Regions from separate parts of the Brevibacillus sp. BC25 genome, predicted to be linked through region 2. Evidence: predicted binding sites of a transcription regulator. Region 2 holds the regulator's gene; the other holds the start of a gene.
The links. Region 2 encodes NrdR, which represses ribonucleotide reductase genes. Its sites were predicted from a motif close to AACACNATATATNGTGTT; they were not measured.
Positions count from the first base shown of each region.

Region 1: the regulator NrdR is predicted to act here: its motif matches at 13,241-13,258, upstream of nrdJ (ribonucleoside-triphosphate reductase, adenosylcobalamin-dependent).

Region 1 is NZ_AKIX01000071.1:17,502-33,044, forward strand. Features, by position in the region: gene PMI05_RS19275 (PRK06851 family protein) at 1-126, opposite strand, end outside; gene phoU (phosphate signaling complex protein PhoU) at 319-975, opposite strand; gene pnpS (two-component system histidine kinase PnpS) at 1,084-2,847, opposite strand; gene PMI05_RS19290 (response regulator transcription factor) at 2,861-3,556, opposite strand; gene mdh (malate dehydrogenase) at 4,267-5,205, opposite strand; gene icd (NADP-dependent isocitrate dehydrogenase) at 5,258-6,541, opposite strand; gene citZ (citrate synthase) at 6,691-7,803, opposite strand; gene ytvI (sporulation integral membrane protein YtvI) at 8,226-9,356, shown strand; gene PMI05_RS19315 (FxsA family protein) at 9,434-9,829, opposite strand; gene PMI05_RS19320 (thioesterase family protein) at 9,832-10,263, opposite strand; gene nrdJ (ribonucleoside-triphosphate reductase, adenosylcobalamin-dependent) at 10,883-13,144, opposite strand; gene pyk (pyruvate kinase) at 13,587-15,341, opposite strand; gene pfkA (6-phosphofructokinase) at 15,381-15,543, opposite strand, start outside.
Region 2 is NZ_AKIX01000015.1:3,353-18,895, forward strand. Features, by position in the region: gene PMI05_RS03280 (TetR/AcrR family transcriptional regulator) at 1-489, opposite strand, end outside; gene PMI05_RS03285 (MFS transporter) at 628-1,941, opposite strand; gene PMI05_RS03290 (LytS/YhcK type 5TM receptor domain-containing protein) at 2,241-3,953, shown strand; gene PMI05_RS03295 (LytTR family DNA-binding domain-containing protein) at 3,928-4,671, shown strand; gene PMI05_RS03300 (hypothetical protein) at 4,973-5,905, opposite strand; tRNA gene PMI05_RS03305 (tRNA-Ala) at 6,111-6,186, shown strand; gene PMI05_RS03310 (Ig-like domain-containing protein) at 6,310-8,904, opposite strand; gene PMI05_RS03315 (YdcF family protein) at 9,088-9,729, shown strand; gene dnaI (primosomal protein DnaI) at 9,706-10,638, opposite strand; gene PMI05_RS03325 (replication initiation and membrane attachment family protein) at 10,654-12,093, opposite strand; gene nrdR (transcriptional regulator NrdR) at 12,246-12,725, opposite strand; gene PMI05_RS03335 (HD-GYP domain-containing protein) at 12,863-13,996, shown strand; gene PMI05_RS03340 (glyceraldehyde-3-phosphate dehydrogenase) at 14,057-15,103, opposite strand; gene PMI05_RS03345 (lytic transglycosylase domain-containing protein) at 15,280-15,543, opposite strand, start outside.

The sequences.
Region 1 (15,543 bases), on a different contig from region 2:
AATTCCTTCCACTGTCCCTGTCAAAATATAAACGCGCTCCAAGCCTTCCAATACGGAGTCATAAAAAGTCTTGTATCCTCGCGCAGTATTCCCTGCCGCATATATATGGCGCACTTTTTTCGTCATTGCTTTTCCCTCCTGTGCATCTTCTCGCTGCGGTTGAAACGATGTATTGTATGCACAACAAGAGAAATAGGCGTCTGTCTACAACGATATGAAAAACTCTATCGAGGTTTTCTCATGGATGAGCGACCGCGTATGGAAAAACCGCTGCAAGCTATTATTCATAGCTCGCAGCGGCTTTTTGTCATTCGGGTATTATTTATTCAAATCCGTCATTTTACCAGTAGACATATAGATAATCCATTCGCAGATGTTCGTAACATGATCGGCAATCCGTTCCAAATATTGCGCGACCAAGAGCAAATGCGTTCCTTGCGAAATGGCCTGACTGTTTTTCGTCATCAATTCAATCAGATCATGGAAAATCGTGGAGTACAGTTTATCAACAATGTCGTCGCGTGCCGCAATTTCTTCTGCCGCTTCTTTGTTGCGTGCAATATACGCATTTAAGCAATCGCGCACCATAGCCTTGACGTGATCAGCCATCATCGGAATATCGATGAGGGGTTTCACGTACGGGTCCGCCATCAAGCGTCGGGTCGTCTTGGCAATGGAAACGGCATGATCACCCATTCGCTCCAAATCCGTCACCAGCTTCAACATGGTTCCCAAGCGTCGCAAGTCACCTCCGACTGGCTGCTGCAATGCAATGAGACGGAAGCAATCGCTCTGTATTTCTTGCTCCAACTCATTGATCACAGGATCGCTTGCGATAACCTGTTCAGCCAGTTCAGCATCTCGCTCAACCAGACTCTTAATGGATTTATGAATAGCTTCTTCCACCAATGTGCCCATCGTCATGAGCTTGCGGTGCAGTACATCCTGCTGTTCTTCAAAAGCGTGCCGTGACATTTCCCTTTTCCCCCTTCTAGTGTCTGACATGTCAAATGGTACAAGGCGATTGTATTGTAGAAGTAAAGCTACTATTTTGTTTGTGTAAATGTTTTTGCAGTAGCTTTTTTAGGTAAGGGGAAGTGTAACTGTGAAGGTTGTCCCTCTTCCTTCCTTGCTCTCCACACTGATATGTCCGTGCAAATTTTCCACGAGATGCTTCACAATTGCGAGGCCCAAACCTGTTCCACCTGAATCACGGCTACGCGCCTTGTCTACACGATAAAACCGCTCAAAGATACGCGTGAGTTCCTTTTCTGGAATGCCGATCCCGGTATCCATCACTTGAATGGTGATGTTTTCGCTGTCTGCCTGTGTCTTGACGTTGATTTTTCCACCTTCTGACGTATAGGCGATCGCATTCGTCAACAGATTCAAGATGATCTGCTGCAAGCAATCTTTATCCGTCATGAGCCAAATATCTGGCTTCGGTGAAGGGAGCGTGATCGTCAATTCCTTGCGCTGTGCCTGGTCATGCATGATGGCAACTGCCGAACTGATTAAATCCTGCAAGTGAACCTTACTCAGATGCAACGGGATTCGCTTCTGCTCGATTTTGGACAGGTCCAAAATATCGCGGATCATCCGGTAGAGTCGCTCGCTCTCATCCGAGATGATTTGCAGGAAATTGCGACATGTTTCCTCGTCCTGCATCGCCCCTTCAAGCAAGGTCTCTGTAAAGCCCTTGATCGAGGTAATCGGCGTGCGTAGCTCATGCGATACGTTAGCCACGAATTCACTGCGCATCTTCTCCAGGCGGCGAATGTCGGTAATGTCGTGCAGCACCACGACTACACCCCTCGACTCCCCCTTGAAGTTGATATAGGGAGCAAAATTTACGTCGAGGATGCGTTCCTGCGGGTAATAGATGTGTACCTCTTGGCGGAACTTCTCGCTTCTGTCGAGGCACCTGTCGATGTATTGGCTGAGCCCAAAGCTCTTGCCTGCCTCGATATGCAGCTTCCCTACGATCTCATGTCCAGCAGTCCCCAACAGCTTTTCAACGGCGGGATTGACCAGCATGATCCGACGTTGCTCTGAAATAAAGATCACGCCACTCGTCATATTGGTCAGCACACCTGCTAGGCGCTGCTGATTCTCCGAGATTTCGTACATCTGCTGCTCCAGGCTCGATGCCATGAAGTTGATCGCTCCTGCAAGCTGACCGATCTCATCCTTTGCTTTGATTCTCACACGGCTCTCGTATTGACGCTGTGTAATGTTGCGGGCTACCCGGGTGATCTCCTCGATCGGACGAATAATGGAAAAGGAAATGCGGGAAACAACAATCGATCCGACTACCAAAGTAACCAATAAACCGGTGAGCAAGCTGTACCACATCTTGTGGATCGTATCGGTAATATCTTTCATCGACATCGCTGAACGAACAACACCGAATATTTCGTTGTTCAGTTCAACAGGTACTGCAACGTACATCATGTCATAGCCGAGCGTCTCACTGAAACGGCGGGAAATCCCTGTTTCTCCTTTTAACGCTGCCATCATCTCCGGTCGGTCATGATGGTTTTCCATCTCTTCCGAGTGGGAGGAGTTGTCGTACATTACCTGACCATCTTTGTCGATAATGGTAATTCGTACTTCATCCGTTGGCGCTACTTGTGTGACCCGATCCGCTAACGTCGCTTTATCGGTAAAGACGTTCGGGAAACGGACCGCCTGAGAGATGAGCTTCGACTCGCGGGACAATAGCTCATTCAGTGATTGGAGGTAGGAATTCTCCAGCACTTTGGCAAAATACATCCCCATCACCAATAGTACGAGGGAGATTAAACCCAAAATAGTCAAAGTGAGTTTGATTCGAAAGCGAGTCAAGGTAAATCCTCCGTTATCCTTCCAGTTTGTATCCTAATCCGCGAACTGTTTTGATGTATTTCGGGTTCTTCGTGTCATCCTCAAGCTTTTCGCGTAAATGGCTGACATGCACGTCCACAATTCGAGAATCCCCGATGAAATCGTAGTTCCAAACAGCGTTCAACAATTGATCGCGCGTCAGTACACGTCCTTGGTGGCTCGCTAAATAGTTAAGCAGCTCGAATTCCTTTGGTGTCAGTTCGACCTTGACGTCTTTACAAAACACCTCGTACTTCTCCGGATAGATGCGAATATCCCCAAATTGGAGTAACACCTCTTGAGGCGCTGTAGTCGCTTCTGGCGTGTTCTGAAACCGCCGCAGAATGGCTTTTACGCGGGCAATTACTTCTCTCGGGCTAAATGGCTTTGTCAAATAATCATCGGCACCAAGCTCAAGCCCCAAAATCTTGTCGAGCTCATCATCTTTCGCTGTAAGCATTAAGATCGGCGTATTATTACGTTCCTGGCGCAAGGTTTTGCATACATCCATTCCATCCATCTTGGGAAGCATCAAATCAAGAATGATAAAATCAGGCTGCTCGCTCTTAACCATTTCCAAGGCCTGTTTTCCGTCAAAAGCAGTTACGACCTGAAAACCTGATTTTTCAAGATTAAATTGCAATAGCTTTACAATGGAAGCTTCGTCATCCACTACCAATACTTTAATCATCTGTCTGTTTCCCCCTAGCGTTGCAATGCTTGCGCTCGATTTTCTAACCTACGTCCCCTAAAAAATGCTTCTCTCTACAATACTCAGTCTGCCAATGCTCATTGCGGAAAACAAGTAATTTTTTTGTAAAGACATGCTGTTAGTACATAGAACTTAGTTGCTTGGCAATAGTATTCCTCTTTTAGGTAAAGGTATCTACTTTAAAAATCCTTGCCATCTTCCAGCTGTAGTGGTCGGGAGAAGCCCTGCCACATGTTTTCCAGTCGCCTGTACCCTCTCTGCGCTCGGGCGGTCTCCTTCCAAACATGTGACAGTGCTTTCGGACAGCTGTGGATATGTCTTGCTTTTACAACGTTTTGTAAGTGGGCTCAAAGAAGTTTTCTAGAGATTAAAACCACACGCTTTTTTCCTTGAGCCCTTTTTTAAAAAACTAAAAGCTACGTGGAAGAAGCGAATTTCCAGTCCAAGCGCCTCTGGAGCCCACCCTAGCGTAGGAAAAAATGGCGGGGAATTTCAGCTTCACTTATGAATGACATCCTCGAAACTTCTACGTTTGAAGCGCTCCCGCCATTTATTCCAGAGCGGACAGTCAATCCCCCTTGCGGGGCGTAGGCCGAAGCGTAGACTGGAAATTCGCTTCTTCCACCACCACAGCAGCATTAATAAAAAAAGACGCCTCCCCATAGAAAGGCGTCTTACATGTATTGATCTTATTTCAAAACAGCCATTACGCTGCGTACGGAGTCAGCAGACTTGTCGAGCGCTGCTTTCTCTTCGTCAGTTAGATCCAATTCGATCACTTTCTCGATCCCGTTTGCGCCGAGCAGAGTCGGTACACCCAGGTAGAGATCGTTGTAGCCGTACTCTCCTTGCAGAAGAGCGATAGATGGCAGAATGCGCTTTTTGTCCTTGATGATGGCTTCAGCCATTTGTACCAAGGAAGCCGCAGGTGCGTAGTAAGCGGAACCGTTCCCCAGAAGGTTTACGATCTCGCCGCCGCCCTTGCGAGTACGCTCTACAATCGCATCCAGACGGTCTTTCGGGATTAATTTTTCCAATGGGATACCACCAGCATAAGAGTAGCGAACCAAAGGAACCATGTCATCACCGTGACCACCCAAAACGAAGCCCGTTACGTCTTCTACAGATACATTCAACTCCATAGCCACGAAGGTACGAAAACGAGCCGAATCCAGAACGCCGGATTGACCGATTACGCGCTCTTTCGGGAAGCCCGATGTTTTGAAGAAGGTGTACGTCATCGCGTCAACTGGGTTGGACAGTACGAGCACGATAGAGTTAGGTGCATATGTTTTTACTTGCTCTGCAACAGATTTCATAATGCCAGCATTGGTGTTCACCAAGTCATCGCGGGACATGCCAGGCTTGCGGGCAATACCTGCTGTGATGATGACGAGATCAGCATCTTTGATGTCTTCATAGTTCGAAGTACCTGTGATGCTTGCATCAAAGCCTAATACTGGAGAGGATTCCATCATGTCGAGCGCTTTACCTTTTGTTGGGTTTTCCAGTTGCGGAATGTCAACCAATACTACGTCGCCCAGCTCTTTTTGCCCCAAAATGAATGCAGTTGTTGCACCAGTGAAGCCACTACCGATAACAGCGATTTTTTTACGGTTGAATGCCATGAACTATTCCCCTCCAAAAATGTAAGTGTAAAAATTTGTACCCAAATCTATCTTACATGTTTTGAATCAGAGCGTCAGCAAACTCGGAGCATTTCAGTTCTTGTGCGCCTTCCATCAGACGAGCGAAATCGTATGTTACTGTTTTCGCGGAGATGGTTTTTTCCATGGAGTTGATGATCAGATCAGCTGCTTCGTTCCAGCCCAGGTGACGCAGCATCATTTCTCCGGACAGGATCACGGAGGATGGGTTCACTTTGTCCAGACCAGCATATTTTGGAGCTGTACCATGAGTTGCTTCGAAGATCGCATGGCCAGTCAGGTAGTTGATGTTTGCACCTGGAGCGATACCGATACCGCCTACTTGTGCAGCCAGTGCGTCAGATACATAGTCACCGTTCAGGTTGAGTGTTGCTACTACATCGTACTCAGCTGGACGAGTCAGGATTTGTTGCAGGAACGCGTCAGCAATTACATCTTTCACAATGATTTTGCCAGCTGCTTCTGCTTCTTTTTGTGCTTTGTCAGCGTCGCCGCCTTCAGCTTTGATACGATCGTATTGTGCCCAAGTGAATACTTTGTCGCCGAATTCTGCTTCAGCTACTGCATATCCCCAAGTTTTGAAAGCACCTTCCGTGAACTTCATGATGTTACCTTTGTGTACGAGGGTAACGGATTTGCGGTTGTTCTCGATCGCGTAGTTGATCGCTGCACGAACCAGACGCTCAGTACCATCTTTGGAAACAGGCTTGATACCGATACCAGAAGTTTCTGGGAAGCGGATTTTCTTCACGCCCATTTCGTTTTGCAGGAAGTCGATTACTTTTTTCACTTCTGGAGTACCTTCAGCCCACTCTACACCAGCGTAGATGTCTTCAGTGTTCTCACGGAAGATTACCATGTCAGTCAATTCAGGATGTTTCACTGGGGATGGAACACCATCGAAGTATTGAACAGGACGTACGCATGCATACAGATCCAACTCTTGGCGCAGTGCTACGTTGATAGAACGGATACCGCCGCCTACTGGTGTAGTCAAAGGACCTTTGATTGCGATCAGGTATTCACGAACAGCAGTCAGCGTATCTTCTGGCAACCACTCGCTATATTGGTTGAAGGATTTTTCACCTGCGAATACTTCGAACCAAGCGATTTTCTTCTCGCCTTTGTAAGCTTTTTCTACAGCTGCATCCAGAGCGCGAACGGAAGCTTTCCAGATATCAGGGCCAGTACCGTCACCTTCGATGAAAGGAATGATCGGATTGTTTGGAACTACCAGTTTACCGTTATCCACAGTAATTTTTTCGCCTACAGTTGGTTGCGTCAGGTTTTTAAACACAAAAAATCCCTCCAGTGTTATATATATTTGGTGATTATGAATATTTCCAGACGTAGGAGAACTACCACTCACTTGTGGTAGTTCTCAAGCATGCGCTCAGGAGCGATCAGCCTGGCTGACCACCTGCCACGCTCGAAAATAGCGAGTTCTTAGCGGCGGTCAATTGGAACGTAGTGTTGGTTGACCGGACCGGTGTAGTCCGCGCGAGGACGGATCAGGCGATTATTTTCATATTGTTCCATGATGTGTGCCGTCCAACCGGACATACGGCTGATGGCAAAGATCGGTGTGAACAGGTCTGTTTCGAGACCGAGTGAGATGTAAACAGATGCGGAGTAGAAGTCAACGTTTGGCTTCAAGCCTTTTTCGCCGGAAATCATTTCATCGATCTTCACAGACATCTCATACAGCTCAGGGCGACCGATTTGCGCGGTCAATGCTTTAGACATTTCTTTCAGCCATTTCGCACGTGGGTCACCGTCTTTGTATACACGGTGTCCGAAGCCCATGATTTTTTCCTTGTTATCCAGCTTGGTGCGGATGTAGGATTCTACGTTAGCCATGCCGCCGATTTCATTGAGCATTTTCGCTACTGCTTCATTAGCGCCGCCATGCAGAGGGCCTTTGAGCGTACCGATTGCGGATACGATACCGGAATAAATGTCAGTCAGAGTCGCAACAGATACGCGAGCAGAGAATGTTGATGCATTAAACTCATGGTCAGCATGCAGGATCAGAGCAACGTCAAACGCTTTTACTGCCGTTTCTGTTGGCTCTTGGCCTGTGAGCATGTAGAGGAAGTTTTGTGCAATCGTGAAATCTGCACGTGGAGCTACTGGCTCCAGACCTTTACGCATACGCTCGTAAGCAGCGATCAAGGTAGGAGTTTGTGCCATCAGACGGATAGATTTCCGGTAGTTGGCTTCAGAAGACATATCTTGCGCTTCTGTGTCGTAGAGCGCTAGCGAAGAGACAGCTGTGCGCAACGCCGCCATTGGGTGTACGCCTTTTGGATAGTGGCGAATGCTTTCCAGCACTTCTTGAGCCACTGCTGCATTTTCACCCAATTGTTTTTTCAAAGCGTCTAGCTGATCACGCTTCGGTAACGCTCCATGCCAGAGCAAATATACAACCTCTTCAAAAGTTGCATGTTCTGCCAGCTCATCGATGTTGATCCCGCCATAGCAAAGAACCCCATCGACGATCGAACAGATGGATGATTGAGCGGCAACAACGCCTTCAAGTCCACGAGTAGTTGTCATAGAACTCCCTCTCCTTTTCCACTCAAGTAGTAGTGCTTATCTAGTCTTCGCTTGTCCGCCATGACTGATAAACAACCTGATCACGTTCAAAAAAGACTTTTTGAACATCCTATCTATGCAATTGTAAGCAGCGGTTTCTTTCATCCACCACTCTTGACAGGGAATGTATCCACGCAAATCCTCACATGGTCGTACATGAAAATGACGCTCATGTAAGGGGAGAGGCGAGAGAAAAGAATCCACTAAGACGACCCAATTATAAAAGATTATTGCGATTTTGTGAATAAGGTTGGCGAAAAAATGTTTCGAAGGGTGAAACGGAGTTTTGTTTTTTCGCGATTCTTGCTCCACCCATCAGGCATGCTGCATAATAGAAACATCAGTATTTTGTTCGCACCTTCGCGGCGGAAAGGAGAAATCGTTTGAATCAGGAAAACTGGGTAGAGCGCCTCTTTCAAATCATTCGCTTGTTATGGGTTTGCCTGCTTGTCTATGTAGGGATTTGGGTATTCCAACACGCAACACCCTTACTGTACCCATTTATAATCGCTTTAATCATTGCGCTCATCATCAACAAACCAGTTACGTTCATGACCAGAAAGTTCCGGATTCCACGCTGGCTTTCGGTCATAATCGCGCTCTTGGTTTTGATGCTGCTCGCTGGTGGAGCGGTCACACTGATCATCACGGAAACGGTCGTGGAAATCGGAGAGCTGGCCAAACGCTTGCCCGTCGTTTCACAGGAGCTAGCCCATTATTTGCAAACTACGATTTCTCAAGACTTTTTAATGGGACTGTACAATCAGATTCAGTGGTTTTATGCTCAGCTTGATCAAGGATATCAAGAGAAGCTCGCCAGTACGGTAGGCAGTACAATCTCGACCATCACGAATGTCGGACAGAACTTGATCGTCAAATTCCTGGATGGATTGAAAAACTTGCTTGTCTCACTCCCAAATATGGCGACGGTTTCTGTCATTTCCATCATGGGTGCCTTCTTTATCTCCAAAGATTTTGCTCTTTGGGAAGCGCGGGCTCGCCGTCTTTTGCCAACAGGGGTAAACAGCCGCCTCGATCAAATTTTTATTGATTTGCGCAATGCCTTGTTCGGGTTCGTCAAGGCGCAGCTGACTCTCATCTCCTTAACCGCTGCCATCGTGATTATTGGTCTGTTGTTCATGCGTGTCGAATATGCAATTACGATTGGCTTGATCACGGGCTTGGTCGATCTCTTGCCTTATCTTGGGACAGGGACCGTCTTTGTTCCTTGGATCATCTACATGTTTTTCAAAGGCAATTACACGATGGTCATCGGCTTGTCTATTTTGTACGGGGTCGTCTTGATTTTCCGTCAAATTATTGAGCCAAAAGTCGTTGCGGAAAACGTCGGTCTCGACCCTCTCCTCACGCTGGTCGCGCTGTTTGTCGGCCTCCAGCTGTTTGGATTCTTGGGCTTGATCATCGGACCTGTTTCACTCGTCATGATCAATGCTTTGGTAAAAGCCAACGTCTTCGTCGATGTATGGGGCTACATCCGCGGGAAGAAAACCTGACCCAATGTAAAAAGAACCGCTTACGAGCAGCATGTCACACAGCTCGGAGCGGTTCTTTTTTATAGGGAATATCTGTATTAGCGGCGGAAAAACAATTGAACACGACCAGACGAGATGAGATTCCACAGCCAGCGCTTCAACAGATGACGAATAATCATCCGTGTGTACGGAATGAGGAAGACCAGTCCAATCACATCCGTGACGAATCCAGGCAACAAGAGCAAAATGCCACCGATCAAAATCAAAACACCATCGATGAGCGAATCCGTAGGCATTTGCCCACGCGACAACTGGTGTTGGACCATCCGGAATACTTGCATCCCCTGCTGCCTTGCGAGCCAAGCTCCCAAGATCCCCGTAAGAATGACCAGCACGACTGTATTCCAACCACCGATCCACGATCCAATGGTAATAAGCCCCCAAAGCTCTAATCCAAACGCGACGACAAACAGAATGGCAAAAAAGCGGAACATGCCTATTCCCCTCCTTTATGCTGGGAGTCCAACCAATCATAGATGTCAGGCTCCGCTCGCGACAAGCGAATCGGCCTCAAAGCTGTGTTGGTAAATACATGCATCGTCTCTCCTGACACCAACAGCTGTTGGTCAGGCAATCTAACAATCTCGTAAGCAAAAGTGAGACGGACAGGACTCATCTCTTTTACTCGCGTCCGTATCTCTACCTCATCGTCATAGCGGGCGGGTTGTTTGTAAGAGATGTTCGCATCTGTGACAGGCAGAAGTACGCCTTTTTCCTCAAGCTCACGATAGGTGATCCCCGCATGGCGAATCAATTCTGTTCTTCCTACTTCAAACCAGTTCAAGTAATTCGTATGGTAGACCACACCCATCTGATCGGTTTCGCCATAGCGGACGCGCAATCGATGGGAATGAATAATGGGAGTCATTTTGGATCGCTCCTTTCTCTATAGGATGATTGTACCATACAAGGACAAGAAAATACGTTGCTGTTGTGGTGGGGAGGAAACAGGAGAAAACGCTCAGCTTCTTGTCCCTCCCGCTGTAGGATTGACTGCCCGACTCCATGCAAAAAGCGAAACCGCGTCCAAAGTAGTCCTTTCACCGAAGTAATTTCAGAGGTGGACGCTTAAGAGCGTGTTTCGCTTTTTGCATTCCGTCTCGGTCGGCGTCCCAAAGATCTTCGCTGTTTTCTCCTGTTTCCTCTCCGACCTTTCCGTGTTAGACGTGTCTTAAAGACATTAACAGATTGAAAAATGGCATCAGTTACGTAGAGAAGAATATTTCCAGACGTAGCGACTTGTGGAGTCCTACCGAGCTTCGAAGGGATTCGCGGGCAAAAGAAACGCAACCGCGCCCACGCGACGTAGCAGCTACCACTTTTGCGTTTCCCCGCGAATCCCTTCGGAGCGGGCAGTCCCAGCCCCCAGCAGGACGGAGCCTGGAGCCTAGACTGGAAATATTCTTCTCTCCACTACAGCCACATAAAAAAAACAGAGGTAAACTGATTTTTTTCAGTCTACCTCTGCCTTTCATTATTCGGATCGCTTAGCGAATCGGGCAAGCGCCGCCTTCGCAAGATTCAGCCGTGGACAGATCAGCCTCTCCGCCGGTTTCATACTGCTGTAAAATTGCAGGATCAAACGGCTTCATGGACTGTTTCAATGCCTCATACTGTTCTTTGGTGCACTCTTCGTATGGAGCCAATTGGTAGTTTCCTCCATCCAATTGCAAGAAGGATACACCTACGAAATTATCCCAGTTGTCGTAAACAATATCTTCTACTTCTACCCACTCTTCCTTGCGAACCGTAATGGTGTTCGAAGAGTTGTGCTCGGTATATTCTTTCTGGAAACGGAAGTACGTATCGAATTGGCGTTTTGCACTTACTTCGTTCTTCGTTTCTTCTGCACCTGATGCTACAGGGAAATCGATCACGAGTGTGCGTGCATTTGCCATGCGCTCTTCATACGTTTCACCTGGTGATCCTACCTCTGGGTTTACAGTCCAGCCAAGAGCTTGCACTGCTTTTGCCAATGGATCCTCAGCATTGATACGAATGCGGCGGATGTAGTACGGCGAGTGGGACCAGTGCAGACCACTGGAGACACCACCAGCTACCTGAGACAGCGTACCTTCCGGCTTCACGGTCGTTACCAGGAGTGGAGAGTTCACACGCAGCTCATACGCATAACGGTTCGCCTCGTCACGAGCAGCATCGCCCAGCTTGCGCAGCAGTTCGAGCTCTTGCTCTTCTGTATATCCAAGGGATGCCAACGCATCCTTCACACCAGTAAGGGAAGTTCCGAGCAAACGGTCACGCTGTTGAACGGTATCCCAATGCGGCAGCTCCAACGTAACCAGCGTCATGCGCAGACCGGCACGAGCAGATTTGCGTTGTGCTTCCAGCAAGCCATCGAGATCCAGATACTTGGATCCATCCGCGCGATCCTTCACGAATTCAACCAGATTGACTGTCGTCAGGTTGCAGACGCCATAAGAATCGAGCAGGATTTCTGCACAAGGGTTCAAGCCTTCTGCATTTGGACGACGACGGTTTGCTTCTTCCAAGTTAATGAAGCCTGGTTCGCCTTCCAATTGCATCAAGGTGAACACAAGGTTCAGGAAAGGCTTGGTCGGTTGTTTGGTAAAGGCGATCGAGTTGTTGGACATGCGGCGGTGATCCAGACCGGAGCGTCCATCTCCTACATTTTGGATGCTGTCAAACCACACAGGCTTGTGCACTCCCAACAGCTCGCCCACACGACGGTGGTGGTTCAACTGATCATCTGTCCAGAAGCCATTGATGCCGTATTTCGCCAGCATGCACTCGTAATCATCGTGATCGAACAGGAAAATTTCCGCTGTACGGCGTACGCCACCTACTACGACGTTTGCTCCGATGAGGTTTCCAATGTCGAGAATATGTATCGGACGGATTTTACCGTATCCTTTTTCATCACTCTCGATTGGTGCCAAATGCTGATCGATTTGGTTTTTCAACACTTTATCGATTCCTTCAAACATTTCGCGAAGCGGCTCATGACCACTAGCAGTACCACCAAAACGCTTCAGTCGCTCGCCTTTCGGACGCACACTGTTGTAAGAGATTTTCACAGTGTGAATGTGTTCATAAGTGGAATCTGTCAAAATTTGCAGGTAGAGACGCAGGGATTCTACCCAGCCTTCTTTACTGTCTCCCACATAAATTTTGGCAAAGCCGTTATCCAGTACATTCAGCTCAGAACGCTCCAGGCGTTGATGCTTTGGCAGCGGTCTGTATTCAGAAGAAAGCAGCGAAACATTCGTGCGAATCGGGCCCAGTCCAGCAGCCATTTCCTTCGTGCATTTGAAGCCTACGCCAGTTCCTACCAAGAGAAGGTAGAACAAATCGCCCAAGTCATCCCAAGACTTGATGTTCAGGAAGGAGCAGTTGAAGTTCGCCAACGGATACAAATCCGCTACACCGTTGTCTGCACCGCCAACCCACAAGGTACGGCCAGACAAAAACTGGCGAAGGTTAAACATGTTGTCAAACAAACCTTCTGCCTCTTTTTCCATTGCGCGAGAATCGGCGTACATTCCGATTTTGTTCAAATGCTGATAAGCCAGCTTAATATTGTAATCCACCGAGCGGCGGCAAGTTTCTTTCCACGTTTCTCGTCTTCCCTTTTCCGGTACAAAGCGAGAATAAGTACGGTAGTAAACAAATTGTCCCAGAGGACTCATATGGATCGGAAAATCAGAATATTGGTCTAAGAATTCATCCCGCAAAAATTGAGTTCGGGATACTGTTTCGGTCGCCAGCATATCGTTCCTCCTTCGAATCTTTCCTCTCTAGTTTAACTATCTTTATCTGAAAAACTCAATAGTTTTACCTATATATTGTGCGAAATAATTTTCGACAATACTAGATGTTGTGTTTGCTCTAAAAAAACACTTGACACAAAATCCCGAACATTGGACGTACAGAAGGACCCTTTTATGTTCAGCCTTTTCTTGGCAACGAGCGCTACAACACCCATTCTGTCATGATTTGGAAACCCCGAACGTATGGATTTAATCCGTCCTGACACAAAGCCACCGACCGATTTTAACAGATTCCCATTCGCTTTGCACCACCTAATAATCACCGTTATCTGGTAAAACTTATCAGGTAGTTCGTCGGCTAATCCTTTTTACCCCAAGCCAAAAAAGGGTGACGCTTGGTCACCCTTCAGAGGTATGCTGTATTAAAGATGAATAGTATTACCTATAGAATCCGGGCATGTCCTGAGTAAATATGCCCACGTTCAGAATCCACCGTTACGATTTGCCCGTCCTTCAATACATCCGTAGCAAATTGCACACCTACGATGACTGGAACGCCGAGATTCAGGCCTACAATGGCTGCGTGAGAGGTAAGTCCGCCCTCTTCGCAAATCACTGCTCCAGCCTTGCCAAACGCTTCAATCATATCGGAGTCGGTACCGATGGTTACGAGGATCGCCCCTTCTTCTACCTTTGCCAGCGCCTCTTCAGCGGATCTGGCAATAACTACCTTGTTTGTGACAACTTTTCGGCCGATTCCCTGTCCTTTTGCTACCACATCGCCAATGACGTGGATTTTCATCAGGTTCGTTGTCCCAACTTCACGGACAGGTACACCTGCTGTGATTACAACGAGATCGCCATGACGAACGAAGCCTGCATCAAGCGCCTCCTGGACAGACATCTCCAGCATTTCATCGGTTGTATTCGCCATTTCGCCCTTCACCGGGTACACACCATTTACGAGTGCAAGACGGCGAATAATCGCTTCATGCGGCGTTACAGCCACGATTGGTGCTTTTGGACGGAACTTTGATACCATGCGAGCTGTGTGTCCGCTTTCGGTCGCAGTAATGATTGCCGCTGCGTCCAGATCCAATGCTGCATTGGAAACAGCTTGGCTGATGGCATCGGTAATCGTCACTTGTTTGAGCTGTGCTTGTGCGTACAAGATCTCACGATAATTCAGCTCTTGCTCTGCACGTACAGCGATGCGCACCATGGTTTCGACAGACTCAACCGGGTATTTACCGGCAGCCGTCTCACCGGAGAGCATGATTGCGTCTGTACCATCGAAAATGGCGTTCGCAACGTCACTCGCTTCTGCACGTGTCGGGCGTGGGTTGCGCTGCATAGAATCAAGCATTTGTGTCGCCGTAATGACTGGCTTCGCGAGTTCGTTACACTTCTTGATCAGCTTCTTCTGAACAAGTGGTACTTCTTCTGCCGGAATCTCTACGCCCAAATCACCGCGCGCAACCATGATTCCATCTGTTACTACCAGAATTTCGTCTACGTTATCGACGCCTTCCTGGTTTTCGATTTTCGCGATAATATCGATACGCACGTTATGGCGCTCCAGGATTTTGCGAATCTCCAAGATATCCGATGCTTTTCGGACGAAGGAAGCCGCAATGAAATCGACTCCTTGTTCAATACCGAATTCGATATCCTGTGCATCCTTTTCTGTGATACCTGGCAAGTTGATTTTGACACCCGGAACATTGACGCCTTTTTTGCTCTTCAGTGTTCCACCGTTTTTGATCAAGCAGACGATTTCGGTGTCACTCACTTCCTGTACAGTCAACCCGATCAAACCGTCATCGATCAAGATCGTATCGCCGATTTTTACATCGCGAGGCAATTCTGGATACGTAATGGAGACGCGCTCAACAGTACCTGGTACTTCCTCAGTGGTGAGGATCAGCGTATGTTCTTCTACGAGCTCGACTGCATCTACTGCAAGCGTACCCGTACGAATTTCAGGACCTTTTGTATCCAACAGGATTGCAACGGGTTTCCCGGTTTCTTTTGATGCCTGACGAATGTTTACAATTCGTGCCGCATGCTCCTCATGGGAACCGTGCGAGAAATTCAAACGAGCTACGTTCATTCCTGCTTCGATCAATTTTTTCAGTGTTTCAACCGATTCACTCGCCGGTCCAATGGTACACACGATTTTTGCTTTCCTTAACATAGGATGTAAGCCTCCTCTACACTCCGAAAACTGTTAGTTTTATATAGATAGCGTGCGCGCCAATTGATAAATGGATAAATCCAATTGATGCTTTTTCGCCAATGCTTCTTGAAAATCAACGTCAACGATCTCGTTGTTCTGAATCCCAACCATTCGGTCCTGCTTGCCTTCCAGCAACAAATCGACAGCTGCTGCACCCATT
Region 2 (15,543 bases):
CATTTCATCCGAGTCCCCCGAACGGAATTCGCCAAGCTTCTGACCTTTTTTGATAAGTTTGGCTGTAGAGCGGAACATGTTGTCGCTCAGCCGTGCTACCTCGGTTCGTTTCTCGTTTGTCCCGCCTCCCGAGTGAAACGATTGCGCCATCAGTATCAGCAAATTTGCAAACTCTTCGCCTGTCGTCATGTCGTTGTGAATTTCTTTCACAAACTGATCCAATGCTTGTTTGGGCGAAACAGCTGACTCGAAAAAATCAATGTTCTTCTGCATGCCCGCAAGTGCGAAGTCCACCAGTTCGTCAAACAAGGTCTCTTTTGATTTGTAATGCCGATACAAAAGTCCGATGCTGATGCCAGCTGTATCCGCGATGTCCTGGACATTCGTAGAGCCGAATCCTTTTTGAACGAATAACTGCATGGCTGCTGATTGTATTTTCTGTTTGGTTGCGTTGCGCATTTGTTCGTATTGTTCTTTGGTGCGGGGCATTGGGGGACCTCGTTTTTTTGAGTGAGTTTTTATTCATTATAAAAGCGTGAGTTTTGAAAAGCAATCTTTTACAGCTCGGTACATACAAAAAAACGGCATCTCTGCCGTTTTTCGTTGCCCCTATATTATTTATTTAATCTAGTCCTTTGCAGTATTCAGCTCAGCTTCGATCTGGGAGTTTTTCGACGACTCACCCATGCGCCAGTAAACGAGGAGGCTTATGGCAATACAAGCTGCTACATAGTAATAGAAGAGAGATTCGTTCCCGATGCTTTTGAACCATAGCGCGATGAATTCCGCTGTTCCTCCAAAGATCGCAACAGTCACGCCATACGGAAAGCCTACGCCCAGAGCGCGAATTGCGGTAGGAAACATCTCGGCTTTCACGATCGCATTGATGGACGTATAGCCAGTAACAATGATAAGACCAGACAGCATCAGCAAGAAAGCGACATATGGGCTAGTCGTTTGTTCTAGGAGCAAAAACATCGGTACGGTCCACAATGTTCCAAGAATACCGAAACCAATCAACAGCGGGCGCCGTCCAATTCGGTCGGACAGCATACCAGCAAGCGGCTGCAATACGACGAATACGAGCAATGCGGCAAAGTTAATCCAGCTGACTACTTCTTTCGGCATTCCTACCGTAATCACCATGAATTTTTGCAAATAGGTCGTGTAGGTATTAAAGGCGATAGTTCCCCCAAGCGTAAGGCCGACAACTGCCAGCACCGCCTTCGGATGCTTCATCAACTCTCGAAGCGTACCCGCCTTTTCCTTGTTTTTCGACTCCATTTTGGTATACTGCTCTGATTCGTCCATACTGCGGCGCAGCCACAACACGGCTACTGCCCCAAATGCTCCGATGATGAAAGGAATTCGCCAGCCCCAAGCCATCATGGCTTCTTCCGGGAGTATTTGCTGCAGGATAATTTGCACACCCAATGCTAACAACTGACCACTGATCAGCGTGACGTACTGGAAGCTAGAATAGAACCCTCGACGACCACTCGAAGCCATCTCGGACAAGTACGTGGCAGATGTTCCGTATTCCCCTCCAAGCGAAAGACCTTGGAGCAGGCGGGCAAGAACGAGAATAATAGGAGCAAACACGCCGATGGTTTCATAGTTTGGTGTTACGGCAATCACCAGAGAACCACCTGCCATGATGGTGACAGACAGCGTCAGAGCGGCACGGCGCCCATGACGGTCAGCGTAACGGCCCAGGAGCAAGCTCCCGATCGGTCTCATTAAAAATCCAATAGCAAAAACAGCCGCAGTATTCAGCAACTGGCTGGTAGCGTCTCCCTTTGGAAAAAACTGAGACGAGAAATACACCGCAAATGCTGCATAGACATACCAGTCGTACCATTCGATCAGGTTCCCCAGTGAACCTTTAAAGATGTTGCTTGTGATGCGCCGCGTATTTTCACGATCACTCGATGGCTTCATTGCTGCCCCCTCCTTATGTTTGACCCGAATCCATTCGCAATTGGGATAGTTTAACCGCTTTCAAATGAAACAATACTTTTCTCGAGAATGTACGGCATCGTTTGCTTTGAAAGGGTTTACATATTTACCTGAATGGATTTTCGAAGAACTGTTTTTATTCTAAGTTGTTTGTTTTGCTAGAATCTATTGAATACTTCCAGATGTGCAAAAACAACATCCGAGCTGCCGAAAAACCCAGTTGAGTTACATTGATTTTTTGTCCGGATCGGGCTACCCTTTTCCATAGGGAGGCGGCTGTTATGACAATCACTATGCTTCTGGGACTGCTTGAAAACATCTCTGTAATTGCAGTCATCGCCCTTATCATCGGCCAACTAGATTACTTTCGGAACATCATGTATGGGAAAAACAACTGGATGCGGATCGTGATCCTCTCTACTCTGTTCGGGTTCCTGTCGGTAATCGGAACGGAGAATGGGCTACGGGTCGATGACGCACTCGCCAATACGCGCATTGTCGGTGCCGTCGCTGGCGGGTTGATCGGGGGGCCTGTCGTCGGCTTTTTTGCCGGCCTTATAGGAGGTATTCATCGCTACTCGATAGGTGGATTTACCGCATTCGCCTGTGCCATCTCGACCGTAATGAACGGCTACTTGGCCGGGATCGTAAGCACGAAAATGAATATGCTGCGTCTGAAATGGCAGCATATCATACTGATTGGCCTTACAGCCGAGCTCATTCAAAAAGTTTTGGTGCTTCTCATGGCCAAGCCTTTTTCTGCGGCACTCGAACTGGAAGTGAAAATTGCGATCCCGACCACAATTATGACCATTGCAGGACTGTTGCTTTTCACGCGCGTTTTCCAAAATCTCAAAATGATGCAAGACCAGTCTGGTGCATTAGGGGCAAACCTGGCCTTGTCGATTGCAAGCCAGACGTTGCCTCATCTGCGGACAGGGCTAAATGAGCACTCTGCGAAAAAAACTGCTGAACTGATCCGTGAAATGGCCAGGGTGGATGCAGTCGCCATTACCGACCGCGAAAAGCTGCTCAGCGCAAAAGGTCATGAACTGGAAAATCATGTGCAGAAAGAAACACTGTGCGCACAAGTAGCGGAGGCTGTTTTGACCCGCCCTACAGGGGTATGGATCGACAAAGATTTTGCTCTTTCGCGTCCGCCTCGCCTAAAATCGATCAGCGCCGCACCGTTGTATCATCAAAACCAGAAAATCGGGACGTTGCAATTCTACAATAAAACCTCTTCCTCCAAGACGTCCCAGACCAACGAGAAGCTAGTGGACGGCCTCGCTAAGCTGCTGTCAGTTCAAATTGAACTAGCGGAGATCGAGCACCAAGCGAAAATGCGGAAGCAGGCTGAAGTGAGCGCCCTACAAGCACAAATCAACCCCCATTTTCTGTTCAACACCTTGGGGACGATTATGTCCTATTGTCGTACAGACCCTGATCAGGCGAGAAACTTGATCGGTCATTTAAGTGACATCTTCAGGCGCAATTTGAAAAGCAAGGGAAATCATCACAGCTTGCAGGAAGAACTGGACGGAATCAAGTCGTATTTGGAAATCGAGAAGGTCAGATTTAGCAACCGATTAAAGGTGAACATGGAGATCGACGAATCTCTGCTGGAGCGCAAATTGCCTGTCCTGACTTTGCAGCCGATCGTGGAAAATGCCATTCACCATGGACTTTCCCCAAAAGTTAGCGACTGTCTGCTCACGATTCGAGTGGAACCGTACGACCAAGAAGTGAAAATCAGCATCGAAGACAATGGAGTTGGAATCAGTGAAGAGCGTTTGGCCGAAATCTGGAACAGCCAATCGAAAGGGATCGGCCTTGTCAATGTCCATTCACGGCTTCGATCCATTTATGGCAAAAAATATGGCCTCACGATTCAAAGCAAGCCTGGTTTGGGAACAGTAGTATCCTTTGTCGCTCCGTTATCCGCATTTGAAAAGGAAGTGCATCCAGATGCTCCTGAAAACGATCATCATTGACGACGAGCCAGCCATTTGTTCCGAATTGGAATATTTGCTGAAAAAATATATTGATATCCAAGTGGACGCAATCTATACCAATCCCTTGGAAGCATTGCCTCATATGATCAATTCCGAGCCTGATTTGCTCATGCTCGATATTCAGATGCCCGGGATGAATGGGCTTGAATTTGCCAAAACATTGAATCAGATGTCCAATCCCCCATTGATCGTTTTTTCGACTGCCTATCATGAACATGCTCTGGAGGCTTTTTCCACGCTTGCTGTGGGCTATTTGACCAAACCGATCATGGAATCGAAATTGGACGATGTGATCAAAAAAGTGAGGACACTGAGGAACCGATCGGCCATGAATAACCGCACCGCAACAGTTCCCCCGCTGGAAGAGCATGTCTGCATCCGGAAGACCAACAAGATCATCCCGATCCCTGTAGGGCAGATTTACTTTGCTTTTGTGCGGGAGAAAGATTTATATGTTGCGACAAAAGAGAGTATCGACAAGTGCGACTTGTCCTTAAATGAGCTGGAGGAGATTTTGAACCGGTCCCGCTCTTTCTTTCGAAGTCATCGAAACTATATTTTGAACGTGAAGCATATTAAAGAAATCATTCCGTGGTTTAATAATACGTATTTGATTAAGATGAATGATGACAGTCAGACGGATATTCCTGTTAGTAGGGGGAAAATGAAAGCGTTTCGGGGTTTGATGAATTTGTGAGTTTGTGCAACGAATGATGAGGGGAGCGGGAAGAGACTAGCTTTTTTCGCTCCTTTTTTCAGCGAAGTGCGGCATTATTCAAGTTCAAAGGATGGCTACTTAAAGCTATACGCTTTCCGAAACCTCCGTCGGACTGGGCGATTTGTTGTACAAAAGAGACAGAAAGAAAAAACGGCATCTCTGCCGTTTCCGTAGTTCCTGTATGGTAGGCATAGTGGGATCGAACTGCTGACCTCTACAATAGCACTATGAAGAGGCGGTTTTGAGGAAAAAGAAGCTTTTTAGCATCCAGTTAAGCTTTCTAATACTCATTTTGTATGGGACTTTCACAAGTTCCACATTCCTTAGGATAATTATCAAACTCTACCTTACCAGTTTTTAAATTTACTACTTTTGCATGATCGTATTTATTCGCAAACTCAATTGCTTCTTTCTTTGTACTGAAGTCTTTTAGATGCTTATCATACTGGTATACACTTGAGGGTTTATTATCCCAAATACCTACGTTTGGATTTACTACTTCTGCCTGATCCAAATTTTTTGCAAATTCGATCGCTTCATTTGCTGTATAAAAAGCGTCTACAGAACTACCATTTTGAAGAACAATAAACTCCTTTATATCACCTTCAACTGCTTCTGAAGAACTATTGGTGTTAAAATTGCTGTCTTGTTTATTCGTTTCTTGTTTAAGTGCTTCTGATGCATTTTGAAATGATTCCTCTACCGTGGGGAGATATTTTTCAGAAAGACCATGTGTGATATATATACTTAGGTCCTCATTTTTTCCTTTTGGTAAGGTTAATTCAACTCTTCTTCCATCAAAAGTGATTTCTAACTCATAGAAATTAGATAGTTCCGTTTCGAAGTCGAAATTACCATTTTCATCGGATTGAAACAACCCAATAATCTTCCCAGTTGCATCCATTACTTTAATCTCAGCATCACGTGCTCCAAATACATTTGCCATATATGGCCCAAATATACCTTGTCTCTGCTGCTGGTTTATAAAAGTAAATCCCTTTTCAGCTAAATATTCTGGTTTGAAATCACTCGAAAAAGTCAATGTTCCAGAGAAGTCTTCGTCATCGTCTTCTTCAATCATTGTCAGGAATTGTTTGGAAAAGTTAGAATTGTTCTTTGTTCCTGCTACTTCTTGATACAAATAAAACCAAATGAAAATACAAATTCCTATAAGTGAGAAAAGTATTGTACTCATCACCATTTTTTTGAACATACATTGCCTCCGACTAGCCAATGGTATCATTTAATTATCGGTAGTTATTACAAATATATTAAGTTACATATTACATCTGCTTGGAAAAAAGAAAATGAATTATTTTTTACTTGCATTTGATCGTTGGTAGAAACTCAATATTATTATTAGTAAAAATTCTATTATTGACTATTTAGCTGGCATATGTTAGCATATAAATATTCATGGGGCCATAGCTCAGCTGGGAGAGTGCTTGACTGGCAGTCAAGAGGTCAGGGGTTCGATCCCCCTTGGCTCCACCATAATTTAGAACTCACAAGTCACCTGTAAAAGGTGGCTTTTTTTAGTTCTTACAAACCTAAAGTCCAGACAAAAAAAGCCAACCGATCCACCCGGTTGGCTTTCCTCTTTTCCCTATCAATCTACTATCTCACCGTCACCACAATTGGTGTCTTCTTCCCACCATACTGCACATAAATCGTCGCTTTACCCGACCCTGTTGCCTTGATCACGCCGTCTTTCACATCGGCTACCAACAGACGAGAAGTGGTCCAGAGAGCTGGCTTGGAGACATTTTGCTCAGAGCCATCCATGTACGTCGCGATGGCGCTCACTTGCTTCACTTCGCCTTTGCTCATCACGAGCTGGACGACATCTGTCTTCAAGTATTTCAACATATCAACATCGACTGGGATGGACACGCTCTTGTCGTTGTATTTCGCTGTAACCGTCGTTTTGCCGTAGGCACGTCCTGTAACGAGACCTTTGGTTACGTCAGCTACCTTGTAGTTGGTTGTCTTCCAGTCAGCCAGATTGGTAACATCCATGGTGCGGCCATCAGAGAAGGTAGCTGTCAAGTTTACTTGTACGTTGCTGTTCGACTTTGTAGATACAAAGCGCTTGTTTGCTTCCAGCTTGGTCACGATTCCGACTTCTACCGGGATGGTGATCGATTTGCCGCCGTATTTCGCGGTGATCGTCGCACGTCCGTTTGAGAGACCTGTTACGCGGCCGTTTACCACATCCGCTACTTTCAGCGAGGACGAGGACCATTCTGCATCGTTGGTCACATTGTCCGAATTGCCAGCGGAGTCTGTTGCGCTCAGCTTGATCTCTTTTGATTCACTAACATTCAGGATCATCATGCGAGGATCGACAGAGAGATTGGTCGCTTGGTCTACTTCTACCGCAATCGTAACCGACTTGCCTTCGAAGGTACCTGTTACGGTCGTTTTCCCTGCTCCTGTCGCTGTGATCTTCCCGTTCATTACTTCTGCTACAGCTGCAGAAGCCGTGCTCCATGTCGCTGTATCTGTTACATCCTTGTTCGTTCCATCTGCGTAAGCTGCAGTCAGCTTAACGGTTTCGGACTTGCCATTTCCAAGCACGATCTTTTTCTTGTCTACGGTCAATGTCTGCATGACTCCGACCGATACGGAAATGTTCACTGTGCGTGTTCCGTATGTTGCTGTTACAGTCGCTGCACCTGTTGACACACCAGTGATCAAGCCTTGACGCACGCTTGCTACATTAGGTGCACTGGATGACCAAACGACTTTTTGTGTGACATCTTCAGCAGGAGTGCTTCCATCTGGATACGAAGCTGTTACCTTTACTTGTTTCGCGCCACCGACAGGGATTGCTACTGTCGTGGTATCTGCGGACAAGTTTTGCGGTACATCTACATCGACAACCAGTGTCGCTGTTTTTCCGCCGTATTTAGCAGTTACATTCGCCGTTCCAGCCTTGTAGGCGGATACGGTCTTGCCGCTTGCAAATACGACATCTGCATTATCCGAAGACCACTCTACTTTTGAAGTGATATCTTCACTTTTACCGTTTGCGAAGGACGCGTTTACAGTTACGTCTTCCGTTTTTCCGCTTTTCATCTTCAGGAAAGCAGGAACGATATACAAGGAACGAGGTACTTCTACATCTACGCGTACCTGAACCGATTTGTTTCCGTATTTCGCAGTAATCACCGCTTCACCGGACTTCACCGCATGGATTTTCCCGTTGCTGTAATACGCAACGTCCTCGCGATCGGAGGACCATTCGGCCTTATCGTTCACGACTGTGGAACCGCCGCCATTGGCATAAGTTGCTTTCAGCTCAATGTCTTCTTCCTTGCCCACATTCATGAAAATGTTTTGCTTGTTGAGTTCCAATTTTTGCGTTGTATCCACATCGACTTTGATCGTCGCTGTTTTTGTTCCATACTTCGCCGTAATGGTTGCTGTACCTGCGCCATAAGCCTTGATCGTGCCTTTGAGCGCATCGGCTACAGCGGTATTGTCTGAAGACCATTCAGCCTTGTCGGAGACGTCTTCCGTTACACTTCCATCCGGGAAAATGGCCTTGAGCTTGATTTTTTCTTCGCCGTTCAGCAAGAGTGAAACCTGGTTTTTGTTTGGCTCCAGTCTGTGGGCAATCTCGACGTTTACAGAGATCGTTGTCGTCTGGCTGCCAAACTTCGCTGTCACGGTACCAGTTCCTGAATTCAAACCTTTGATTGCACCGTTGACTACAGTCGCAATCGCCGGATTATCGATGGACCAGTCTGCTTGGGTCGTTACATCTTCTGTTGTCCCATCGCTGTATACAGCTGTCAGCTTTACATTTTCCGTGCTGCCAATTCTCACGTTCAACGTTTGATCTTCTGTTGTCAGTGCCTTTACCTTTTTGGTTACATTCACACCCACTACGACAGGCTTACCCATGTAAGTAGCGGTAATGGTAGATTTCCCTACCGATTTGGCTGTAATCTGCCCCGCATATACAGAGGCTACATCCGCATTTTGCGTGGTCCATTCTGTCTTGACGGTGACGTCTTCCGTTTTTCCGCTCACATAAATAGCGGTAGCCGTCAGCTTAGTAGAGTCTCCATTTTCCAATGTTACCTCGTTCTTGGACAGAACGAGTCGGCTGATTTCATCGGCAGCCAATCCTACCCCTGCGTTTCCAGTCCCCACTAATAGCAGGACGGCCAGAAACAAGAGCATCGTTTTTTTCCAGAACATTAACTAGCCTCCCTCGCAAGTATGAAATTTGCTGATCTTCGAAACCATTCCACCATTACTATATCGGCAAAGAGCAAGAAACAATTTACTAGTTTTTCGTGTCAGGCATGTGTCAAGCTTTGTAACTAGACCTTATTTCAAACGTCTAAATAAAGAGAGAGACTACGAGGGAGATTTCGAAAAATGAAAAATCGAACGACAAACGTACAGCGTCCTTGCTGGCATGGGATATTCATAGTGTTGGGGATTGTCATGCTGCTCGGTCTAATATGGTCGGGCTACAACTGGTACCGCATCGAACAGACGATTGAGAAAGCCAAAGCCCAACACGCAACCGTCGGCATTGTCCTCGGTGCAGCGGTCTGGGGTGAGGGACCTAGTCCTGGTCTGCGCGAACGTCTGGAGCAGGCGGCGACCCTGTATGAAGAAGGTTATGTATCGAAGCTGTTGGTCACAGGCGGCCTCGGTGAAGGCAAAACGATCACGGAAGCTGCTGTGAGCAGAAATTATTTGGTGGCCAAGGGAATTCCCGAAGAGGACATTTTGCTAGAAAGTAAGTCTACCAGCACATACGAAAACCTGCTGTACGGCCAGCAGGTCTTGGAGGAACATCATATTCAAGACGCCCTGATCATCAGCCATGACTATCATTTGGCCCGTGCAATGATCATGGCTGATTCACTGGGAATTGTCGCCTCGCCTGTAGGGACGACGTCACACGTCCTGTTTGGACCGTATCATAAGGCGAGAGAAGTACTCGCCCTCACGCATTGGGAGCTCTCTCGCCTCTGGACTCACGTGCTAGGTACGGTGGTTCTCGCGTAAAATTTCATATACATCGACAAAATGGCGGATTCGCTCCATGATGCGAGCCGCTTTTGTTTGTTCGATCCGATTTCCATTGGAGATAGACAAATGCTCTTGCAGTTCATTCAGCGCGTAGTTTGAAGTAAACAGCGTAGGCAAATGGTTGTTTGCCCGCTGATTCAATATAACCCCCAAAATCTCGTCCCGAACCCATGGCGTCAAGTTCTCCGCACCGATATCATCGAGGATCAGTACAGGCACTTCTTTCAGTAGCTCCAGCTTCCCTGCGTACGATTGATCCGAGATAGAATCCTTCATCTCCCGGATAAAGTCCGGTACATAAACCAGCAAGGAAGCAACGTTGCGCTCCGAAAGCTCACGACCGATTGCTCCCATGATGTAGCTTTTTCCAACACCGAACGGACCGTGCAAATAAAGTCCTTTTACCCGCTCGCCTGTTCCGACTTTTTCACAAAACTGAATCGCGGCATCTACGGTAGCCAAATTCCCGGAGTCAATGACCAAGCCCTCAAAGCTCGCGTTCAAAGTCTCTTCGGAAACGTAATAACTGCGCATCAATCGGCGGCGGCGAATCTCTTCCTCGTGCGACAGTTGCTTGGAACAGGGCGTCATCGAGCTGATAATATGTTGGTGAGCCAGCTCCAATTGAGTGCTATGCCCCTTGACCAGATTCGGGCACTCGCCAAGACCCGGACAACGCTCACACCAATACTGCTCCTTGACTGCCGTATAGATGTTGGAGAGCGAGCGAAGGTAATCGTCTCGAGTCAATGCGGGATGCTCTTGTTGAAATGCTTTTAAATATGCTGACGAACGAAACATTTTATCTAACTGCTGATCCGGTGTCAGCAACTGACGCGGTGTTCGTTTGGCGAGCTCTTGCATGAACTCACTGATAGATTCCACGTTCCCTCACACTCCTTATTTCCGTTTTCGCAAGGTTTCCAGTCTTTTCTGCAAGTCTGGAAAATCCTGAATGGACTGTTTCTTTTCAGCGTCCGTTGCGGTTTTCTCCTGCGACAGCTGCCACTCGACAGATGCTGGCAGCTTGTCCTGCAAGATAGCTCTACCGTTGCGTCTGACAGGAGCAGATTCCTTCTTGCCCGTTTTTGCCTTCTCGGCTGTTTGTGCCCGTTGATCAGCACGTTCGAGGATCTGTTTAACTGCCTCGTCAACTGTTGCGATCCGCTTCGCTTTCCAGCTATCACGAATCGTCTCCATGTACGCTTTTGGCAGCTCCATTTGCATGCTGGCTAGCGTATGGAGCAGCAGCGCATTGACGACTTCCGGCTGCATCCCATCCGCAAATACAAGCGTTTCAGCACGTTCCAAAAACACCTTACTGATTCTGCCACCAACGACCTTTTCCAACAGGGTCACCGGAGATAGCTGGCGACAAGCACGGATAAAGGCTTCACTGCCAGGCTCAGGCAAGCGACCAGGTCCCCAGCCATCCTCTGTCATGTCAGTTGCAGGCGCCGTTCGGTATAGCTTGTCTTCCGTGTAGCGTTGTACCAAACGCTTGCGCAAAACTTCTCCGTCCAAGCTCCGATCCGATTTGTACAGCGTCCAATCACGCAGCTCCTGCCCCATCCCCCAGCTGTCCAGCTGATAGAAATGGCACAGCGAGAACAACAGCTCCATGCTCTTGCCTTCCAAAACTTTGACCGAGTCGGCATTATCCGGCAAGTACAGGCGCAAGGACGATACGCTCAGCGAGTGGTTGACCTGTGCCTCATAGCCAGATTTCATCGGCGCTTGCGGGAAGCTGGTGTCCATCTCGGTTAAAAATTGGTCTCGCTCCGACCCTTTTTTCACTTCCAGCTCCGATTGTTTCAACGACTGGAACACATCATGGAAATCTTTCGTGACGTTTTCCACAATGGAGTATTCTTGATCCAACTGACTGCCAAGAGTATCTGCATAATGCTGGCGCAGTTGCGAATAGCGAACATTTTCGATTTTGTTTAACAACATCAACGACAGTACATAGTCTGCAAAAAACTCAGCCGGACTAAGCGGCGGTTTGATTAAGTACTCGTAATAATAGTCACGCTGCTGATTTTCCCTGCGGCGCACCTCGACTAGCCCGATTGCCTCCAGACGTTCACGCGCATCCAATAGCCGATCCAAAGAAAGCGAAGTCGTCAGCATCAAACTGCGATGGGTCCCCTCCGAGGAGGCTCCGCTCACCTCCTGCACGCCATGGACGAGCAGTTGGTAGAAAGCGTACGATTCGACACCGATGATCGGCAAATATAGCTGCGTAACAAAGCCCATTTCGGCAAAGCCAATCGGTCTTGCCATCCGCACCAGATAACGATCCTTCGGCAACAACTCGTTCCAAACTAAACGACGCATCAGATCTTTCCTTCCTGACAAAATTCGATTCTTTTATTATAGCACGACTCCCCATTCATTCGCGGAAAAATCAGCTGGAAAGCCAAAGAAGCCCTAGCGGATCGGCCGCAAGAGCGAGTGAGAAGTTGCGAGTCTGGCAGAAAAAAGCTTATCTATTCTTTTGGAAACGAGCTATTTCGCGCTTGAGCCAATAGCTCCTCCAGCTCTTTCATAAATACATTGATATCTTTGAATTGGCGGTATACAGAGGCGAAGCGTACATATGCGACCTCATCGACATGGTATAAACGCTCCATGACCTTCTCCCCAACGTCATTGCTTTGGATCTCTGCTTGCCCGCAGCTGCGCAATTCTTTTTCAATGTCGTTCACTACATTTTCAAGCACTTCCAACGGTACGGGACGCTTTTCGCAAGCACGCACTAATCCGCGCAATATCTTGTCTCGACTGAATTCCTCGCGTGTTCCGTCCTTTTTCACAATTAACAAAGGTGTTTCTTCTACCATTTCAAAGGTAGTAAAACGGCGCTCGCAGGCTTCGCACTCGCGGCGACGACGAATGGATTTATTATGATTGAAAGGACGTGAATCCAGGACTCTAGTCCCATTATATTCGCAAAATGGACAACGCATATCAGAATCAACTCCAATACTGACAATACTTGTCTACAGTGTCCCTCATATTCCTGTCAGAAGTCAAGTCAATCCTTGTACCTATTTAAAGCATAAGTCGAATGGAGTACAATTATGGTACTGTTGGAGGGATAGTCATGCGTTTAGTATCTTTAAAGCACCTACAGCCTGGAATGAAATTGGGACGTACGGTCTTCACAGATGATGGAAAGGTGCTACTTGGAACCGGTATGCAATTAACGGAACGACTCATCACCGGATTAGAGCGAGCTGGTGTTGATTCGGTGTATATCGATGATCCCCGTACCAGTGACATCGTTGTGGAAGAAGTGATTCGCCCACAAACTAGACAAGTAGCTGTGGAAGCCATCGAGAAGACGATCAAACAAATTACAAACTCAAACAAGCTGGCCCGGAAAATTTCCTTAAAAGAAATGGGCCTTCATTTTCAGCGTGCCTTTAGTTCTATTTTGGACGACCTGATGCAAAACAAGCAAATGGTTGGACATTTGACGACGATCTCTTCTCATTCGCCATCCTTATACCATCACTCCGTGAATGTGGCCGTGCTGGCGACTGCTGTGGGCATGTCTCTGGGCTACAATCGCACACAGCTCATAAACCTAGGCGTAGGCGCCATGCTGCACGATATCGGCAAAATAAGCCTGCCTGAAGAGCTGTTGCAAAAAACAGAGCGTTGGACGGACGAAGAGAAGGAAATCGCCAAACAGCACACGATGCTTGGCTTTAACTTGTTACGAAAGCAGCATGACATCTCGCTTATGTCAGCACACGTCTGCTTGCAGCACCATGAACGGCTAAATGGAAGTGGCTATCCACAGGGATTATCCGGCAAGCAAATTCACGAATTCGCACAAATCGTCGGTCTCTGTGATATTTATGACTCATTGACTTCCCCACGTCCATGGCGCAAGCGGTACATGCCACAGGATGCTGTCGAGTACCTCCTAGGCTCTGGCGGTACGCTATTCGAGCATCATCTAGTAAATGCCTTTATCAAGCACATTGCTATCTTCCCGATTGGAAGCAGCGTCGTTTTGAATACTGGTGAAGTCGGGGTAGTGAGTCGGGTTGATCCAGACTATTCACATCGTCCCACTGTACGGGTATTAAAGGACGGCCGAGGAAACGATGTTCCTACCCCTTATGACCTCGATCTCAAGGCGAACATCCGACTGTTCATTGTCGGCTTTGAAGATGATGATCTGTTTAACGTGAACTCATTAGATGAATCTCCTACCTCATCGTAAATACGAAGCAACCAAAAACCCCTTTGCTCGAAATCGGCAAAGGGGTTTTGTTTATGCTGCTTATTTTACACCAACGGCAGCTGCTTCTTTTGTTTCAGCTTGATTGTGCTGCTCAGATACGTGGCGAACCAGGTCTACGACGCGGCAGGAGTAGCCCCACTCGTTATCGTACCAAGCAATCACTTTCACCTGATTGTCTCCCATTACCATCGTAGACAGACCGTCGATGATCGAGGAGTGATCGTTGCCATTGAAATCGCTGGATACGAGCGGCTCATCGCAGAACTCGAGGTAGCCTTTCATGCTGCCTTCGCTCGCTTCACGCAGGACGCGGTTTACTTCGTCCAATGTAACTGGCTTCTTCGTATTGACCACCAAGTCTACTACAGAAACGTTTGGAGTCGGTACGCGCAAGGAAAAACCGTTTAGTTTGCCATTCAATTCTGGCAAAACGATTCCTACTGCACGAGCAGCTCCTGTCGTCGTTGGAATGATGGACTCGCTAGCTGCACGTGCACGACGCAGGTCTTTATGCGGATTGTCGAGATTCACCTGATCGTTTGTAAACGAGTGAATGGTAGTCATGAGACCTTGTTCGATACCGAATGCATCGTTGAGCACTTTTGCCACAGGTGCGAGACAGTTGGTTGTGCAGGAAGCATTGGAGATAATGTGATGATTGGCATGGTCGTAGGTGCCTTCGTTTACACCCATCACAATCGTAACGTCTTCTTCTTTCGCTGGTGCTGTAATCACAACTTTTTTCGCACCGCTTTGCAGGTGCTTGCCAGCACCTTCGCGATTGTTGAATTTACCTGTAGCCTCTACAACGATCTCGACTCCGAGGTCACCCCAAGGCAGCTTCAGCGGATCACGGTCAGACAGTACAACTGTTGCTTTTCCATCTACGATAATCTTGTTGTCTTGGACTTCCACTTTATTTTGCAGGCGTCCGTGGATCGTGTCATATTTCAACAAATGTGCAAGCGTCTCCGCTGGATAGCTAGCGTTGATTGCAACGATTTCAATGTTGGGGTCCTGAATAGCGCGGCGGAATACCATGCGGCCAATACGTCCGAAACCATTAATACCGATTTTAATTGTCATATATAGAAACCCCTTTCGAATTGAGTTACGCTTATCTGATACTTTTATTATAATAAGTATGACACAATTATCAATGTGTTTTACTGAAAAATAAATATTTGGACGATTTACCCTACCCAAAAAAAAGAGGAAAAAGCCGCTCTCTTATCAGCAAGAGAAGCGGCTTTTCATGATTTTTAACGTAATTGAAAGTCGTATATATTTTTATAACGATCATGATAATAGAGCACTCGCTGGACATATTGACGGGTCTCCCCATATGGAATGTCCTCAATCGTCTCGCGAGTTCCGTTCCATTGCTCACTCGCGAGCCATCCGTTTACTTTGCCCGGACCGGCGTTGTAGGCTGCAATGACTTTGACGATATCGCCATCATAGCGGGACAGCAAAAAATCGAGATACCATGTCCCAATCTCGATGTTCATGACGGGGTCGTACAA